One region of the Fictibacillus halophilus genome, then DNA from elsewhere that is predicted to be linked to it. Evidence: riboswitches for the same ligand, from Rfam matches in the RefSeq annotation. Region 1 holds a riboswitch; each other region holds the start of a gene.
The links. Region 1 has a riboswitch for cobalamin ahead of I5J82_RS09510 (DUF4430 domain-containing protein). Riboswitches for the same ligand answer to the same signal wherever they lie in the genome.

Region 1 (6,517 bases):
TGGTTAGAGATTATTCTTTACAGCCTGATTGCTGTTGTTGGGTTCATCTTTGTATCTATCGGGTTTAAAGGTGCTGGATATGAAACGACATTTGAAATGATGGATGATAACAATCAGGCCGTTAAAGTCGTCTATGATATGCCTGCCATTGCAGGTCCAAGTAATGGAGAGCAACTGGACAATTCGTTCGGACCACTATTCTCAACTCCATCATGGATGAACGGTGTTGATGCTTCTGTTAAGTTGAATACGTTCATTTGGTCACTCTTAGCAGGTGGTATCCTTTATGGCTTGCTTCGTCTGATTCTAAGAAAAAGAATTGCAGCAGCTCTTCAGACAAAAGTTAAGATGAAACCAGATCTTCTTGATGAGATCAGCTACCGAGCAGTTGCGATCGGTTTTCCTATCTTTACACTCGGAGCACTTATCTTTGCCATGATTTGGGCTCAGCAAGCTTGGTCGAGATTCTGGGGATGGGATCCAAAAGAAGTTTGGGCTCTTATTACGTTCTTGTTCTATGCCGCTTTTCTTCATTTACGATTATCAAGAGGCTGGCACGGAGAAAAGTCTGCATGGCTTTGTGTGTTAGGTTTCTGGATCATCACATTTAACTTGATCGCAGTAAACCTTGTTCTTGTAGGATTGCATTCATACGCATAAAGATTTTAGAAGTCTCTCTTTCATTAGAGAGACTTTTTTATAAGAGACGAACATAATCAATACATAAGACCTATATGAATTGTTGCTTTTAATGCTTTTTTTAACTTCATTGCCAAGTTGATTGAAGTGTAAGATGCGAAACCCCTACGGGACGAGCGGTTAGTTTGAAAAGAAGGAGTGGCTCGTTTAGCCCCGACAAGCAAAAGGTGAATGGACTATGAAGGCGCACATTGCCTTCTTGACCATTCAACTTTTGACCTCGAGGGGCTAGCCGCTGCATCTAGACAGGTGGAGACTCCTAACGGCGCGTAGCGTGCCAGCCGCTCTGCAAATTCTTCTCGTAAGGCATGTGACGAGGAAGCTCGCTTCGGTAGGATTTTCTTGTAGACGCAGGAGCACACATACTTCTTCGAACACCGCACGCCCGGTTTGAAAGCGAGCATCTGTAACGGAAATCAACTACTGTCAAAGAGCAACAATCTATACGAACTCAGCCCTACATTAAAGAATTAAGATAGACAACATGTCCGGTTTGTTTAGTGTACTTGGTTTCATGTATGATAGAGACAGGAAAAAATCTTTTTTAACTGATTTTAAGTGGAGGATTGAATATGGATACAGAAGCTAAAATTCTAGTTGTTGATGATGAAGAAAGAATTCGAAAACTATTAACGATGTATCTAGAGCGAGAGAACTATGAAGTTCATGAGGCAGAAAACGGTGAGGATGCGCTTCAGATGGCAGTATCCATTAATTTTGATCTCATCTTGCTCGACCTTATGCTTCCGGGTATGGATGGCATCGAGGTTTGTGAAAAGTTAAGAGAAAAGAAGGCGACTCCTGTAATCATGCTAACTGCTAAAGGAGAAGAGCTTAATCGCATAGAAGGATTCGAAGCAGGTACGGACGATTATATCGCGAAGCCGTTCAGTCCAAGAGAAGTCATTCTGCGTGTAAAAGCACTGTTAAGAAGATCTTCTCCTACGAAGTTCCTTCAAACCGAAACGGTTGCAAAGAACGTTGTTGTGTTTAAGCACCTTACGATCGATCACGATGCTCATCGTGTAACAGCTGGCGGAAAAGAAGTGAACTTAACACCAAAAGAATATGAGTTGTTGTACTACTTGGCGAAGACACCAGATAAAGTTTATGCGCGCGAACAATTGCTAAAAGATGTATGGAACTATGAATTCTTTGGTGATCTAAGAACGGTAGACACACATGTGAAAAGACTAAGAGAAAAGCTTAACAAAGTCTCACCGGATGCTGCATCTATGATCGCGACGGTTTGGGGAGTAGGTTACAAATTTGAGGTTGGGAATGAATGATCTGGAGAAGTGTAGTTGGTAAACTTTGGATAACGATACTTTTATTAGTTTCAGTTGTTTTAACCCTTCTGACCATTCTCCTTACGCAATTTTTTGAATCGTTTTACGATGATCAAGCGAGAGACCAATTAACGAAAATGGCCGATCGACTAATGTTGATTATGGAAAGCGATGAGAATAAGGAAGAAGCGATACGCATCACAAGTGAAATGGCTGAAGCATATTCCATGTCTATCATGATCATAGATGAAAATCAGGAATCCTTTATGTCTGAGAATTCTTACGATGATGCACCATATATCCCTGTATCTGTTTTTAAAGAGAACGATAAGTTATCAACTGTCGCAGAGAGTGGAAAAAAGATCTACGTAAACGGAGATTTTCCCGTTTTGAATAAAAATGATGAGACAATGCAAAGGATGATTATTTACGGTGAACCGTATGGATCAGGGGAAAATGCAGGAGCCGTTTACGTCTATCAATCCATCGAGAATGTGGAAAAAACAACAAACCACACAAAGTATCTGATCTTTTTAGCGGCAGGGATCGCAATCATCTTAACTACGGTTTTTGCGTTTTTCTTATCCACCCGAATTACGGCACCTTTAAGAAGGATGAGGGAAGCGGCGACATCTGTGGCTAAAGGTGAGTTTGATATGAAAGTACCGATTTTAACACATGATGAGATCGGCGAACTTGGCATGACGTTTAATCGGATGGGCAGACAATTAAAAAACAACATCACAGCGTTAAATCAAGAAAAAGAGCAGTTAACGAGTGTTTTGAGTTCGATGGCAGATGGTGTGATCACTTTTGATAGAAAAATGAATATTCTTGTTACGAATCCTCCTGCTGATCGTTTCCTACAGGCGTTCTATTACGAATCAGGCATGAAGACAGAGGTCAACGGAAACGTTCCTGAGACGGTTAGACAGCTCTTTGGACAGGTTGTGGCTCTCGAGAGTGAACAGATGACAGAGATCGCGATACAAGGCCGTTCGTGGGTAGTTGTAATGACGCCTCTGTATGACCAATCTTTAATACGGGGAGCAGTAGCTGTTCTTCGTGATATGACGGAAGAACGACGTATGGACAAGCTTAGAGAAGATTTTGTAGCGAACGTTTCACATGAATTGAAGACGCCGATTGCTATGCTTCAAGGATATAGTGAAGCGATCGTAGATGATATCGCAGAATCTGAAGAAGAGAAGAAAGAATTAGCAGGAATCATCTTAGACGAATCGAAACGGATGGGAAGACTAGTTAACGAACTTCTCGATCTCGCAAGATTAGAAGCAGGTCATATGAAGCTTCATTATAGCTCTCTTCCGATCATACCTTTTGCAGAAAGGATCGTGCGAAAATTTCAAGGTCCAGCAAAAGACAGAGAGATTCAATTAAATCTGGAGTTTAAGAAAGATCTCAAAAGTCTGCAAGAGGAGATGGATATCGACCCAGACCGGATTGAACAGGTCTTAACGAATTTAATCGACAATGCGATTCGTCATACTTCTCAAGGCGGTTTTGTAATCCTGACTGTAGAAGTGAGCGATCAGAACGTGAAATTCTTTGTCAAAGATAATGGAACCGGCATAAAAGAAGAAGATCTGCCATTTGTTTTCGAACGTTTCTATAAAGGTGATAAAGCAAGAACAAGAGGAAAATCAGGTGGAACGGGACTTGGACTTGCCATCGCAAGAAACATTGTGGAAGCACATGGTGGTCAGATCAGCGTGCATAGTAAGAATAATGAAGGAACGACATTTTCTTTCGTTATTCCGCGAACGTTGAAATAAATTAGCAATACGTCCCGATTAATCTTGTTTCATAAGGAACAAGAGCAGTTTTTAAAAATGATTTCACAAATTTCTCCAATAAGTTTATAATAGGAATTGTGATTTATAAAATTTCATAAGTGTTAAACAGGTGCAGTCCTTTATAGGACGAGCTTAATAGGGAAAACGGTTAGATTCCGTTGCGGTCCCGCCACTGTAATTGTGAGAATCCTAAAATATCGCCACTGTGAAAACGGGAAGGCGTTAGGAGACGATGATCAAGAGCCAGGAGACCTGCCTGTTTGTTACATGACATGACCTACGAGGATAGGGGGGTGTTTAACAGTACCGGGGCCGGTTGCTGTTTTCTGCCTGTATACTATTAATCTCCTTCGTAGCTGAAGGGGATTTTTTTAGTTGCGTAAAGTAAATTGTAGTATCAAACAAAGCGTTTTTATAACAGAAAGAGGTAAATCATGAAAAAATTACTTTTAGTATTAGCAACAATGATGATGATGTTGGTGGGCTGTGGAACGACTGAAACGAAGGAAACAGCTGATCAGCCTAAACAAGAAGAAACGAAAAAAGAGCAAGTAACGGTTCAGATCACAAAAGATAACGGAAAAGAAAAGGTTACCGAAAAGAAAATCGAGATTGCAAAAGATGAAACGATCATGGACGTGATGCAAGATAACTTTAAGATTGAAACACAATACGATGGAGCATTTATAAGCAGTATTGAAGGAGTGGCTGGGAGCGAACAGGACAAAACATCTTGGTTCTTTTCTGTTAACGGTGAAGAAGCGATGAAGGGTGCTAAGGATATTACGTTAAAACCTGGCGATGTCGTAGAATTTGACCTTCACAAGTATGAATAAGCTTACGGTAAAAAGAATAACGATCATTGCATTACTAGCTGCGATATTAACAGTGGGTAGAATCGCCTTTGCTATGATACCGAATGTTCAGCCGAATACAACGATACTCATTCTTGCTTCATTCGTACTCGGGCCAGCTCAAGGGCTCTTACTTGCGATATTAAGTACGATTACAACCAACCTTTTTTTAGGGCACGGCTTGTGGACGTTCGGTCAGATGTTCGCTTGGGGGCTGATCGCCGTAATGAGTGCATACCTAGGAAGATACCGACATAAGATTCCTTGGTTGTTGCTCACTATCTATGCTGGCTTCTGTGGCTTTCTGTTTGGTTTTATCATGTCCGTTCTCTTTGGCGGAATCATCATGCAGAAGTTCTGGCCGTATTACTTAGCGAGTCTCCCCTTTGATTTGAATCATGCAATTGGTAACGTGGTTTTCTTTATCGTTCTTTACAAACCACTTCTATATGTGATGGAAAATTATATAAATAAGGATGTTAGTCAAAAAGCTGCCTTTGAATAGGGAGCTTTTTTTCTTTAAAAACCGGTTCAAAAAGTTGAAAAGCTGAATAGGATGATAAAGTTGATTTTACTTTTACCTAGGAGGACAAAATGCGAGATTATCTGAACCGTTTTTTTGCTGTGATCTTTTTAATGATGTGCTTAAGCGTCCTATTTATCGGAGGTAAATTGGGAGCATAAACACTTGAACGAACAATGATTTCATGGTACATATGGTAAAACGTTTTAAAAAGGAGATTAATATGCTAACAGATTACCATTCTCATCTCGAAAAAGGGACATTGACGATTGATTATCTAAAACAGTTTGTAGACACAGCAAAAGAGAAGGGAATACAAGAGTTTGGGATCTCTGAACACGCTTATCACTTTTATGAAACAAAAAACATCGTATCAAAACCATGGATGGAAGAAAGACGTTATTACAAGATGGACGATTATGTGAATCTGTTTAAGCGTGCCGACCAATTAGGGATGGACGTTCGCATGTCGATTGAAATGGATTATACGCCAGGTAGACACGCTGAGATGGAGGCTTTTATAAAGGCCTATCCTTTCGATTATGTGATCGGATCTGTGCATTGGGTCGATGATTTTGGGATAGACCTTGCAGAATACCGAAAAGAGTGGGATCGTCGTGATCTTTATGAAACGTATCGTTCGTACTATGATCAAATTGTAACACTTGCAGAATCAAATCTATTTGATATTGTTGGACATATCGATCTAGTCAAGATCTTTAAATATGTCCCGACTGATCAAGAATTTCTCTTCGAACAGTATGAGCGCATCACGAATGCGTTACAAAATTCAAAAACATGTGTAGAAATTTCATCTGCGGGTCTAAGAAAACCTGTCGGACGAATTTATCCAGAGCCAGAACTTCTATCACTTTGCTATAAAAAAGGGATACCGATCGTACTCTCTTCAGATGCTCATGAACCTCACCAAGTTGGAGAGAATTACGAGGCTTCGATAAAGCTAGCGAAAGAGATCGGTTACACTAAGTTGATGACTTTTAAGGATGGGGAAAGAAAAGAGGTACAACTGGGTTAAGCATACTAAAAAAGCTCTGCAGAATTTCATGCAGAGCTTTTTACTATTTCTTTTTTACAGATCCAAAGGCTTACACACGAGAAGATCCTCAATACTCGCGAGTTCTTTCTGAGTAGATTCAGGAAGTTGCGTGTCAAATGTAAGAACCATCATGGCTTCACCGCCAGCTGATTTACGGCCAACGTGCATCGTTGCGATATTTATGTTGCGTTCTCCTAAGAAAGCTCCTACTTTTCCGATAATTCCTGGAGTGTCACGATGTTCGATGTAAAGAAGAGAACCTTGTGGTACAAAATCAA
Region 2 (6,517 bases), on a different contig from region 1:
GAGATTATCTCAACGTCTTGTGATTTCTTTGGCATCAACTATTATAGCCGAGGCATTGTTGAATTCTCTGCTGCGAATGACTTCTTACATAGAGGGGCTCATTCTGATTATGAGAAAACCGGCATGGGATGGGATATCGCGCCAGAAGAGTTTAAGGATCTCATTAGAAGGCTGAGAAAAGAGTATACAGATCTTCCTATCTATATTACAGAGAATGGTGCAGCCTTTGATGACGTGCTAGAGAACGGACGAGTCCACGATCATGGCCGTGTTGATTATATCGAAAAGCATCTTCAAGCGGTTTCTGATTTAAATGATGAAGGTATGAATATTGAAGGCTACTATCTGTGGTCTCTAATGGATAACTTTGAGTGGAGCTTCGGTTATGACAAACGATTTGGAATCATCTATGTAGACTTTGATTCTCAAGAGCGAATCTGGAAAGATAGCGCCTACCGTTATGCGGAGATCGTGAAGAACAGAGGAACCAATAACAGCAACAAAGAGACGGATACCATTTCCGTAAGCTAATTTATTTTTAAGATAGTAATAACCATTGAAGTCCCTGGCGTATGTTAGGGGCTTTTTTGTTTTTGTGTAAAATTTTCCTGAGTGGGGAAGCTAACAACGTATAGGAGGGAAAGTTATGAAGGATAAGAATGAAGAACGAATCGACGAAGAAACATCAGACGGAATGAATGAGTTAGTAGAGATCATTAATGCAAAAGGTGATACTGGTGAACTAAAGGAAATCGTTGAGAGCTATGATAAAAAGGAACACTCTCCATTATGCAATGATGATTTTTTCTATGCTGACCTGCGCGCGATTGCGGAAGATGGTGCTAAGGAAGATTGAAGTTTTATAGAACGGGCAGAATCGCTGATAATAGCGATTTTGCCCGTTTATTTGTTTGGAGTGTGTATCAAGGCATGAACCCTTGAATATGTTAACTTTGCTTTGCGAGATTGGGGTGGAGGGTATTGGGCTAATTTGTACTTGTCGAGGTATGTCGACTACCCGATTTATGGGCGAGAATCGCCTAAAAATCGGAAAAATTCAACGGAATAAATCCGATATTTCTAGGATTATTTCAAAAAATTCTCGAAATAGTAATCGTTATACCCCGCCAGGTATAAGTAATGTTTATTAACTAACTTCTTTCACGAAACCTTTATCTAATTAACCGCTGTGAGATGTTGTATCCATTAAAAACCTAACGTGTAACTTGATACAGCTCTTGTACTTCTTCCATAACATAGTCAGCAATTAATGAGGAAGAGTGAGAATGGTGAATAAGCTCTAAATTTCTCTGCATGCTACTCAGCAAAGCTTCGTTATCAAATAACTTCTGAACATTACTTACGATTTCGTCTACAGTATGAACGACAAAAGCAGCGCCTTTTTCTTCAAAATACTTAGCATTTTCTCCTTCTTGACCAGGAACTGGCTTATAAAGGAGGAGGGGGACTCTTACTGCGGCAGCCTCAGTAATAGAGATTCCTCCTGGCTTTGTTACTAAGCAATGTGAGATCTTTAAAATCTCATGAAGCTTCTCTACGTAACCAAATAATCGGAATGAGTCTGAATATTGTTCAGCAAGCGGTTTTAACTTTTGGTACAACGTTTTGTTCTTGCCACAAACGACAATCACCCGCAATGATGGATCTTTCAGCAAACGCTGTGCGAGCACCTTAACGTTTTTCAGCACACCTTGAGCACCAGCTAAAATCGTAACTACACGACTACTTGGCGTAACTCCGTATTCAGTAAACACTTCTTCTCTATTAATCGGACGGTAAAAGTCTGCACGGATCGGGATGCCACTAGCTGTAATTTTATTTTTATCTACACCGTGTTTGATCAATCCGTATTTAACTGAGTCGGAGGCAACAAAATACCGATCAATCGATGGATTGATCCAAAAAGGATGAGCGAAATAATCTGTGATCACGGTATAGATGGGAATATTGAACCGTGATTTTTTTATAAGAAATGGAGCAGCATGAAGGGGAAAGGTTGTTATCACAAAATGGGGTTGGTGTTCATTGATCAATTCTAAGAATCTTTTTCTTCCTAAATACCGAGAAAATTGTGTAATCGTATTTGCATTTAATTTATTTGTTCCATAATAGAACCATTTATAAAAAGAAGAGCCGTGTGAAAAACTCTTGATAAATATAGATTGTGTGACTTGAGACATGATAGGGTGAGCCTCACCAAATAAATCAGAGATAACAGGTTGATATCCTTTATTTTTTAGTTCTTCAGCGAGAACATTAGCGACTTGAACGTGACCGCTGCCATAGTTAGCTGTAAGGATTAATGCTGTTGGACGTATCATTTGAAAACCTCCCCAGTCTTTTGAGATAAGCATAGCAGGTGATTTTAAACCTCATATGAAGAAGAATAAAAGGTTTTGTAAAAAGTAAAAATTGTTAGTGGTACAATAAGATAGATTCATAATTTCATAAGATCCGATAATTATGGTGTCTGTTACAGACTTAATAGGGAATCTGGTGTAAGACCAGAACTGTACCCGCAACTGTAAGTGCTGACGAAATAAGCAAAACCACTGTCTATCTGGCGGGAAGGGCTTAGAGTAGGCTGATGCACGAGTCAGGAGACCTGCCATCTTTATAGCGTTGATCTTCTTCGGGAGTTGGGAAGATAGGACGAGGGATATTTAATAGATGATTCTGTTATGTATTCTTACGTACCCGTCTTTTGTGATGGGTTTTTTTCTTTGTTCACTAACTCCCTCAAAAAAAAGAGGAGCTTGCAAGCTTCAGAAAGAGGGAATGGTATGGAACAGCAGTTATCAGCAAACGTCTCAAGAACGATTCAAACAAAGTTGGTATTGCCCCCTGATACGAATCACATGGGAACAATATTTGGCGGTACCGTTTTATCGTACATTGATGAGATCGCAGCGATTGCCGCCATGAAGCACAGCAAGAAAGTGGTTGTCACCGCATCCATTGATAATGTAAACTTCTTATCGTCAGCTAAAGTGGGAGACATCCTCATATTAGAAGGTGTAGTGATCTCAACTGGAAGAACGTCGATGGAAGTTTACGTAAAAGTAGAGTGTCAAAATCTAGAGACGGGAAATAGAACGCTGAATACCACATCGATCTTAACGATGGTCGCCATCGATCAAAACGGTAAGCCGTTTCCGGTACCAAGTGTCATTCCTGAGACAGAAGAAGAAGTAGCATTCTTTAAAGGAGCTCCACTAAGGAAAGAACGGCGTTTGTTATATAAAAACGTAACAGGAACTTTATAAGAAAAAGGAAGTGAGAATTCCAATGAAAATAAAAAACATCATATTTGTAGCATTGGGGTTCTTTTTCCTTGGTTTAGGTGTGATTGGAATTGTGTTGCCGTTGCTTCCTACAACACCACTCTTATTACTCGCGTCTTATTTTTTCGTAAAAGGTTCAAAAAAGTTTGAAATGTGGTTTAAAGGAACCGACATTTATAAAAAACATCTAGATGATTTTGTAAGAAATCGCTCACTGACAAAAAAGAAAAAGATCATGATTAGCCTGTTTTCAGACTCGATGATCTTGATTACTTTTATCCTTACAGACAGCATGGTCGCAAGAGTGATCTTAATCCTTGTTGTGATGTATAAGTATTATTATTTTATCGTTAAAATTAAAACTGCATAGTGAATATGTGGACATAAAGAGAGCAGCCTTACTCAAGGCTGCTCTTTATCTATCATGAAGAGGTTTTGTGCATAACCACCAATCGTAGCATTCGATCTCTCCGGCCTGTGCTTGTTCTGCCCGTTTTTTCGCTTCTTGTACGGTTGTAGGTGCGGGAACGATCAGACGGTCTCCGACTAGTTCATTTTTCGGCCAGTTTGCAGGTGTTGCTGCTTTATTTCTATCTGCTGTCTGCAACGCCTTCACCGCTCTTAGAATTTCGTTGATATTACGGCCGACATTTTCGGGATACGTAAGAATAAGACGAATTTTACCTGTCGGATCAACGATATAAACACTTCTCACCGTTCTTGTTCCCATGGTAGGATGGATCATTCCAAGTCTAGTAGCAATCTTGCCAAGACTATCCGCTATAATCGGAAAAGTAATCTCTACTTTCAAGTTCTGCTGTATCCATTCAATCCACTTTATGTGAGAGTACACTTGTTCTACAGATAATCCGATTAAGTAAGTGTTTAGTTTTCTAAACTCTGGCATGAGCTTTTGGAACGCAACAAACTCTGTTGTACACACGGGTGTAAAGTCACCTGGATGGCTAAAGAGGACAAACCAATGACCTTGATAGCTTGTTGGTAGGACAAGATCCCCAAGGGTTGTATGAACCGTCATTTCCGGAAATTGATCGCCAATAAAAGGCTTTGAATATATTTGTGTAGATTCCATCCCTCTCTTCCCCTATCTTACTTGGTTTCCCATCATCTTGCTCTTTTTCAATAGCTGAGATTCTCCTGTTTTTTCCCACTCTTCTACTTGTTCAATTGCTTGTTGAGGTGTGAACCCTTGACCAACAAGAACACCAGATAAAATAAATTCCTGATAGAGATGAGTAAGATTAATGCCTTCTTCCGTCTCTTTTAACGCTCTTTTGACAAGTGGGTCAATGTACGAAACCCATTGATCCGCTATGCTCTCTGTTTGTGGCATTCGGTGTGCTTGTTGAACAGAACGAGGAGAACTTGGTTGACTGTTTAACGTATATAAATAGTTGTACTTTGCACTGTGTTTGATCTCATCTGTAATGATGTTAAAAAGAATGTCTCGATAATACGTATTAGGAAGTCCTTGGCGAATGACACGATATTTTTCGACAGCAGCAAGTTCCCCAAACAAAGCTTTTACAAGACCGTCTTTATAGGTTTTTGGTTTTTGAAACTCTTCTCCGTTCACAGGTGGAACTTCTTGACCGGTGAGATCTTTGTAGATCATTCTGAAAAGCTTGTTATGTCGTTTCTCATCATCGCGAATGGAAGCAATGATTAATTTTTCTTCGTTCGTAGGTGCTTCAGAAATTAAGTATTCGTAAAATAATTGATCTTCTCTTTCGCCAGCAACGGCTTCTTTAATGAGTTGCAGAGATAGTTGAAGAGCTTGCTGCTGCCCATCACTCTGCTGTTGACCGCTGCCTTGCTGCTGTTGTTGTGGATTCATATAACTCATAAGATAACCTCCAAAAAGTGATTGTCGCATTAGTCTATGCAGATGCCTAAATTTTGCTTATGTACAAGTTTTTCAACACCACATGCCGGATAAATGAATAAGAATGAGAATAAAGCTTGTTGAAAAATAAGGAGTGTTCATAGTGGATGAACTCATGTGGCTAACGGTTGGTGCAGCCGCAGTTTTTATAATAGAAGCAAGTGTCTACTTATACTGGATTCTATGGGGAAACGGGTCTGTTATATCTTATATAAATGATGGTCAGAGACCCAACCAAAACTTTAGAGTGATTCAAACGTTTCATACATCTACACAAAAAATTGCATTAGTCGAAGTAGGAGAAGAAGTATGGGTCTATAGCAATGGTGAAATCATGTTTGGTACGAAAGAAGATGAGAATGAGTATGCCGAAGTGATCGTACATGTTCCGATGGCAGCTGCAAAAGAGGTTAGACGTATCTTAATCATCGGTGGCGGAGGCGGAATCAGTGTCCGAGAAGCTTTACGCTATGAAGAAGTTGACGAAATTATTGCAGTCGATATTGATGCAGAGATGATGGACCTTGGAAAAAGCTTCGATCGTTTGGTGGCATTCAATGAAGGTGCATTAAATCATCATAAAGTGAGAACTATGATTCAAGATGGTAGAAGTTTTGTGGAACAAAGCCTAGAAGCTTGGGACGTAATCATTGTGGATATACCAGAGCCCACGGAAAAGTGTCCAAGTCTATCCCGATTGTTTTCTTTAGAGTTTTATCATGAGTTAAAGGAACACTTAAACCCTGGTGGTGTTCTATCCATTGCTTGTTCGACCGTCAACCTGATGCCAGAATATATGTGGAGCATTGAAAAGACGTTAAAAGAATGTGGACTTTTCACGATTCCCTTTCATAATTTCTCAAACAAGACGGGTGTGGATTGGGGTTATATCCTCGCTTCAACACTACCTTTACAGCGTGATGATATCCAATTAAAAGTGACTACGCCATTCTTAACGGAAGGAAGACTAAAGGATGTGTTGGAACTGCCTTACTATCTAAATAATAGAGAGAATAAAGGGATGGTTCAGACCGATCAGAACACGGTGCTTTTAGATATTGTAAAAAAAGAACTGAATGATTTATAGCTCTGCCGATGTTACTAAAAAAGCTTGAGTCTGAAAAATTTCGGACTCAAGCTTCTTTCATTTATAGAGTAAAAGTCATGCTCCTTTTCGTACAAGTTGTTCTTCTTTTGATGACTGATCAAACAAGTAATCTTTTACAGCGTTTGATGAATGCTTCGCCTTTTTAATGAAGATTGGATTCAATACGACTACCGTTGCAAAGTTAGCCATCAATCCCCA
Region 3 (6,517 bases), 220 kb from region 1:
CTGCAGTAAACTCGGCAATGTCGAATACAATCAAAGACCCGTTGATCAATGAAGCAGTTACGACTACGACGTTAGCTGGTATTACAGGATCTGCGTCTGGCGGAATGAGTATCGCACTCGCAACGATGAGTGAAACGTATATTGCACAAGCAGACAAACTTGGTATTGATACAGAAGTACTTCACCGTGTTGCTTCAATGGCGAGTGGTGGAATGGATACACTTCCGCACAACGGTGCTGTTATTACTTTGTTAGCCGTTACTGGTTTAACTCATAAACAAGCGTATATCGATATTTTTGCGATGACGATCATTAAAACGATCGCTGTGTTTGTAATCATAGGTTTGTATTATGGATTCGGTATCGTTTAAACTATTTTTCTAAGAAAGGAGTAATTATGCCATGAGAGCGTTCGTTGAGGGAAAAGTTGTCTTTATTACAGGAGCAGCCAGTGGAATTGGTTTGCAGTTAGCAAAGGCTTTTGCTGAACAAGGAGCAAAAGTCGTGATCAGTGATTTAAATGATGAGAAAGCAAAGGAATCTGCACAGCTGTTGGTTCAAGATGGTCTTGAAGCAATCGGACTTGGCTGTAATGTGACCAAGGAAGAAGATATAACAATAGCGTTGGACGAAACACTGAAACATTTCGGACGCATCGATGTCCTCATTAACAATGCAGGATTGCAGTATGTTTCTCCGCTTGAAGAGTTTCCGACTGAGAAGTTTCAGCAATTGATCAGTGTAATGCTTACGGCTCCATTTATAGCAACAAAACATGTGTTTCCCATCATGAAGAAACAAGGATTCGGACGTATCATAAATATGGCCTCCATAAATGGACTTGTAGGTTTTGCAGGAAAATCTGCATACAACAGTGCGAAGCATGGAGTTATCGGTCTAACGAAAGTAGCTGCCTTAGAGGGTGCACCTTTTGGAATAACGGTAAATGCGGTTTGCCCAGGGTATGTTGATACACCTCTTGTAAGAGGGCAATTAGAAGACCTGGCTAAAACGAGAAACGTTGAGTTAGAAAAAGTTTTGGAAGAAGTCATCTATCCGCTTGTTCCTCAGAAAAGATTGTTAGATGTTCAAGAGATTGCAGATTACACACTCTTTCTTTCAAGTGAAAATGCGAAAGGTGTTACAGGGCAAGCGATTGTTATCGATGGTGGCTATGTCGCGCAATAATAGATAGATAATCTATTGACATTCACTATATTTAGTGTCAAAGTATATAATACAAACCTATATATGGAGAAATCAGGTGCCGGAACATCCGGCTTAAAAGGGAATTCGGTTCAATGCCGAAGCTGTCCCCGCAACTGTAATTGTGGACGAAATGGAATAGCCACTGTACAGTCAGTTATTTAATATGGCTGCTGTATGGGAAGGCCCAAAGTAGGAAGAAGCAAAAGCCAGTAGACCTGCCTGAGAACTCCTATTTTCTTTTCCTCGGGGATTGGGAGAAAGAACTGCCGCTGTTTGATGCTGACGCTTGTCTGGCGAATACACGTGATTCTTTCACCCTCTTCCTGATGGAAGAGGGTTTTTATTATGACCTAAGGAGTGTATTAACTATGAAAATGACAACTGAAAACTCTTTGCTCGGGGAGTGGTTAAAGAGTTGTGTCGAAAATTTTCCGAACATACAAGCTGAATCTTTTTTAAAAAATGCGAAGAAATTGGAAAGTCGTTCACAAGAATCTAGCTCACTTTATAGACAGTTGATCATGGAAGCATTGAATGGTTTGAGTGCAGAGAACCCACAGTGGACGTTTGTGGCATCACAAATCTATTTAAGGCAGCTATATGAAGAAGTGATGCGTAATCGGGAAGAAACAGAAAAGCAACCATATACAAACCTCTATGGGCTGATTACGAAATTAGTAAGTTTGAATATCTATGATGATACTATTCTATCGGCGTACTCAAAGGAAGACTTGGAGAAAGCTGAAAACATGATGGATTCATCTAGAGATAAACTTTTTACATACATTGGACTTAAAACACTTGCGGATCGATACTTGGCAAAAGGGTTCAACCACGAAATTTACGAATTGCCACAAGAACGCTGGATGCTGATCGCCTTATTTTTAATGAGAGACGAGCATCCTACACATAGACTTCAATTCGTCGAAGAAGCATACTGGGCGCTCTCGAATCTCTATATGACGGTTGCAACCCCGACTTTAGCAAATGCAGGGAAGAGCTACGGGCAGCTTAGCTCTTGTTTCATTGATACGATCGACGATAGTTTAAGGGGAATCTTTGATTCTAATACAGATGCAGCAACCGTTTCAAAAGGTGGTGGCGGGCTTGGCATCTATCTCGGAAAAATTAGGGCTAGAGGTTCAGACATTAAAGGATTTAAGGGGAACTCATCAGGTGTAATACCGTGGATGAAGCAGTTAAATAACACGGCCGTGTCTGTAGATCAGCTTGGACAGAGGCAAGGCGCTATCGCCGTCTACCTGGATATTTGGCATAGTGACATCTTGGAGTTTTTAGATGCAAAGTTAAACAATGGTGATGAACGAATGAGAACACATGATCTTTTTACAGGTGTGTGTCTGCCAGACCTTTTCATGGAACGCGTAGAAAAACGTGAGGACTGGTATCTGTTCGATCCTCACGAGGTAAGAAAGATCAAAGGTTATTCTTTAGAAGATTTCTATGATGAAACGATTGGATCAGGAAGCTTTAGAGAAAAATATGCTGATTGTGTCAATGATGAGAGACTTTCAAAAAAATCTATTCCTGCTATTGAGATCATGAAACGAATCATGAAGTCGCAACTTGAAACCGGAACACCGTTCATGTTTTATCGTGATACTGTAAACCGGTTAAATCCAAATCCTCATAAAGGGATGGTCTATGCATCTAACCTGTGCACAGAGATTATGCAAAACATGTCTGCGACTGTTGTCACGTCAGAGGAAGCGGAGAATGGAGAAATCGTCATCAGAAAAACGCCAGGAGACTTTGTCGTTTGTAATCTATCTTCTCTTTCACTTGCTAAAGTGATCAATGACGACGTGTTAAAAAGAGTGATTGATATTCAAATCCGTATGCTTGATAACGTTATTGATCTTAATCGTATCGATGTGCCTCAAGCAGAACTTACAAATAAGAAGTACCGTGCAGTCGGTGTAGGAACATTTGGATGGCACCACCTTTTAGCGAAAGAGGGGATCAAGTGGGAAAGTGAAGAAGCTGTTTCGTATGCTGATACCCTTTATGAGACGATTAATTATCATGTAATCAATGCTAGTTGTGAGCTTGCGAAAGAAAAGGGAAGATATCCGGCGTTTTCAGGATCAGATTGGGAGACGGGGGCCTACTTTTCTAAGCGTAACTATTCCTCTGAAGAGTGGGAGAGTCTAATAGAAAGAGTCAATATGCATGGACTAAGGAATGGTTACCTCATTGCGGTTGCACCGAATTCATCAACGTCGATTATCGCAAATTCGACGCCGAGTGTGGATCCTATATTTAAAAGATTCTATTCAGAAGAAAAGAAGAACTATAAAATTCCTGTAACAGCACCTGATTTGAGTGCAGAAACAACATGGTTTTATAAATCTGCGTTTTTAATCGATCAAACATGGAGTATTGAACAGAACGCAGCTAGACAGAGGCACGTGGATCAGTCCATTTCGTTTAATCTCTATGTTAATCACAACATAAAGGCCAAAGAGTTGTTACACCTTCATATGTTGAGCTTTAAAAAAGGATTGAAGACAACCTATTACACTCGGTCTACGTCGATCGAGTTAGAAGGATGTGAAAGCTGTGAAAGTTAATATTCAACCACTCAAAGAGAGAAAAATCTATGATGTAGAAGCTCCTAATCGATCCACAGGTATCATCAATGGTAAGAGTTCCAACATTCTAAACTGGGACGATGTGAGATATAAATGGGCTTATCCACTATACAAAAACATGTTGGCTAATTTTTGGACACCGTTTGAGATCAACATGTCGAGTGACAGCAAACAATATGTTAGCTTGAGTGAAAAAGAACAAGATACGTTTAATAAGATTATAGGTTTATTGGCATTCTTAGATAGTGTTCAAACGGATTATTCGAGCAAAGTAGCAGCATATTTAACAGATTCAAGCCTTGCTGCACTAATGGCCACTCTATCGTTCCAAGAAGTGGTTCATAATCAGTCATATTCGTACGTTTTGTCCTCTCTAGTACCGAAGTCTAAGCAGGATGAAATATTTGAATACTGGAAAACAGATGCCGTGCTAAGAGAGAGAAATGATTTCATTGTAGAAGGCTATGAGGAATTTATTCATAACCCTACGCCTCAAACATTTTTGAAATCTATTGTTTATGACGTAATCCTAGAAGGGTTAAATTTTTATTCTGGATTCAGCTTCTTCTATAATTTAGCCAGAAATCAAAAGATGGTCTCGACTTCAACGATGATCAACTATATTAATAGAGATGAGCAGCTACATGTTTATCTTTTTACTCAAATTTTTAAAGCTGTAATAGAAGAAGACCCGCAATTAAGAGATGAAGAGTTGGAGATGTTTGCGAGAAACACGTTTCATCGGGCCGCTGAGCTTGAGATTAAATGGAGTAAGTATATAATAGGAAATTCATTTGAGGGCATTCATGAATCCGATCTAGAAGCATATATTAAGTTCATGGCGAATAAACGATTGAACGAATTAGGCTATAACAAGCTATACCCAGAATACAATAAAAATCCTCTTCCTTGGATAAAGGCATATTCTGATGTGAATTCGGGAAAAAGTGATTTTTTTGAGCAGAAATCGAGACAATACACTAAAGTTTCTGATGAAAATGGGTTCGATGAATTATAGAAAGCCGGGATCTAGGTCCCGGCTTTCTTTTTTTAGATGTTTTATAATGACGATAGAATTTACTTAAGCTCTTCTTTTACTTCAAACTGTTGGCTCACTTTTTCGCATTCTTCATGATATTTTTCGTGTGTGCGCTTAATGACATGATCGAAAACTTCATCGACCTCATTGCTCAGAATCTTAATACCTTCTCCTGTAATACCACCTTTTACGCATACCTTTTGAATGAGTGTTGGTAACGTATAAATATCTTTCTCAAGTAGTTTTCCCATTCCGATAATCATATCACTTGCCAGTTGGGTTGCCTGTGCTTTAGTGATGTCGGTTTGATCGACTGCTGAATTAATAAAGCATTGCAGGACATAACCGATAAACGCAGGACCACAGCTCGCGATATCAGAAGAGACCCGAGTGATATTTTCATCGATTTCGAGTGGTGTAGAAATATAACTCATTAAAGTTAGTAGCTTCTCTTTGTAATCAGGGTGACATCTTTTTCCGAAAGTTACAAGAGATGATCCAGCTAGTGCCCGATTATTAATACTCGGAATAGCTCTTGCAATATTGCAATCTAGCAGATCTTCCAACTGTTCACAGGAAATAGGACTTGTAATAGAAACGAGCAGTTGATGTTTAGAGATAGAATTTTTATTGCTAGAAAGCAACGAATAAAACTCGTGTGGTTTCACACATATGAACACAATCTCAGCAAATCGGAAAACTTCTTCAGGATTATTACCAACCTTCATTTTTGGATAGGCATTCTGCAGCCTCTCCGCTTTAGACAGAGTACGGTTAGTGACCATGAGCCTTGATGGCGAAATGGCTGAAGATTCGATAAAAGAAGAAGCAAGAACGCTTCCCATATTTCCGGTTCCGATAATTCCAACCTTCATATCTGAACCTCCTTCCTCTACGTTCAAATTTATGCACGCAGTGTATTAAATATGTTTTTTGCAAGTTCAAGCCTATTTAAGAAGGTGAATGAATGGGAAAGTTAAAGCAACATATGAACTGGTTCATTGGAGGTGGCATTATGCTGATCCTTGCAATAATTGTATCTCTATTCAATTATTTTCAAAGTGAGCCAAATATGCCTAATCCCTCACAAGTTCCTAAAGAAATACAACCGGAATTGCAAATCTCCGCTGATCAGCCAGCGCGAAAGATGGGTGAAGAGAACGACGGAAAAAAGACAGAAATTATGGTCGATGTGCAAGGAAGTGTTAAGCGTCCAGGAGTCTACGAGTTGAAAGAAGGAGACCGTGTGTTACATGCCATACAGATGGCTGGTGGCTTTAAAGAGGAAGCGGAAGTTCGTTCGGTTAATCAAGCTTTGAAAATATCAGATGAAATGATCGTGTATGTAGCCGAGAAGGGTGAAAAGTTTGAGTCGCAACCAGTATCAACTAAGCCGGTTGAAGATGACCACACGTTAGTTAATATTAATTCTGCGGATGAAACAGAGCTCCAAACACTAAACGGTGTGGGGCCAGCAAAAGCACAAAGTATCATTTCCTATCGCGAAGAGAATGGTCCCTTTACTTCTTTAGAACAGTTATTAGAAGTAAGAGGAATTGGTGAAAAGACGATTGAACAATGGAAAGATCAAATTAGCTTTGAGTAAGGGTTTTTATTGACCCTTTAAAAGACGAATACTACACTAGGGTTATAG

Region 2: it holds a riboswitch for cobalamin, as region 1 does, so the genes downstream of both, I5J82_RS18160 (acyl-CoA thioesterase) here and I5J82_RS09510 (DUF4430 domain-containing protein) in region 1, are expected to answer to the same signal.
Region 3: it holds a riboswitch for cobalamin, as region 1 does, so the genes downstream of both, I5J82_RS10740 (ribonucleoside-diphosphate reductase subunit alpha) here and I5J82_RS09510 (DUF4430 domain-containing protein) in region 1, are expected to answer to the same signal.

What each region holds. Positions count from the first base shown of each region.
Region 1 covers NZ_JAEACF010000001.1:1,820,216-1,826,732, reverse strand. Annotated here, with positions in the region: gene ccsB (c-type cytochrome biogenesis protein CcsB) at 1-660, shown strand, start outside; gene I5J82_RS09520 (response regulator transcription factor) at 1,272-1,988, shown strand; gene I5J82_RS09515 (ATP-binding protein) at 1,985-3,784, shown strand; cobalamin riboswitch at 3,896-4,079, shown strand; gene I5J82_RS09510 (DUF4430 domain-containing protein) at 4,240-4,641, shown strand; gene I5J82_RS09505 (ECF transporter S component) at 4,634-5,164, shown strand; gene I5J82_RS09500 (histidinol-phosphatase) at 5,406-6,218, shown strand; gene serA (phosphoglycerate dehydrogenase) at 6,273-6,517, opposite strand, start outside.
Region 2 covers NZ_JAEACF010000002.1:173,896-180,412, reverse strand. Annotated here, with positions in the region: gene I5J82_RS18175 (GH1 family beta-glucosidase) at 1-531, shown strand, start outside; gene I5J82_RS18170 (hypothetical protein) at 647-856, shown strand; gene I5J82_RS18165 (MGDG synthase family glycosyltransferase) at 1,215-2,342, opposite strand; cobalamin riboswitch at 2,469-2,648, shown strand; gene I5J82_RS18160 (acyl-CoA thioesterase) at 2,805-3,287, shown strand; gene I5J82_RS18155 (YbaN family protein) at 3,310-3,675, shown strand; gene I5J82_RS18150 (peroxiredoxin) at 3,721-4,398, opposite strand; gene I5J82_RS18145 (ferritin-like domain-containing protein) at 4,411-5,172, opposite strand; gene I5J82_RS18140 (spermidine synthase) at 5,315-6,298, shown strand; gene I5J82_RS18135 (sodium:solute symporter family protein) at 6,374-6,517, opposite strand, start outside.
Region 3 covers NZ_JAEACF010000001.1:2,044,481-2,050,997, reverse strand. Annotated here, with positions in the region: gene I5J82_RS10750 (GntP family permease) at 1-371, shown strand, start outside; gene I5J82_RS10745 (3-hydroxybutyrate dehydrogenase) at 403-1,188, shown strand; cobalamin riboswitch at 1,246-1,446, shown strand; gene I5J82_RS10740 (ribonucleoside-diphosphate reductase subunit alpha) at 1,578-3,803, shown strand; gene I5J82_RS10735 (ribonucleotide-diphosphate reductase subunit beta) at 3,805-4,842, shown strand; gene comER (late competence protein ComER) at 4,902-5,738, opposite strand; gene I5J82_RS10725 (helix-hairpin-helix domain-containing protein) at 5,831-6,469, shown strand.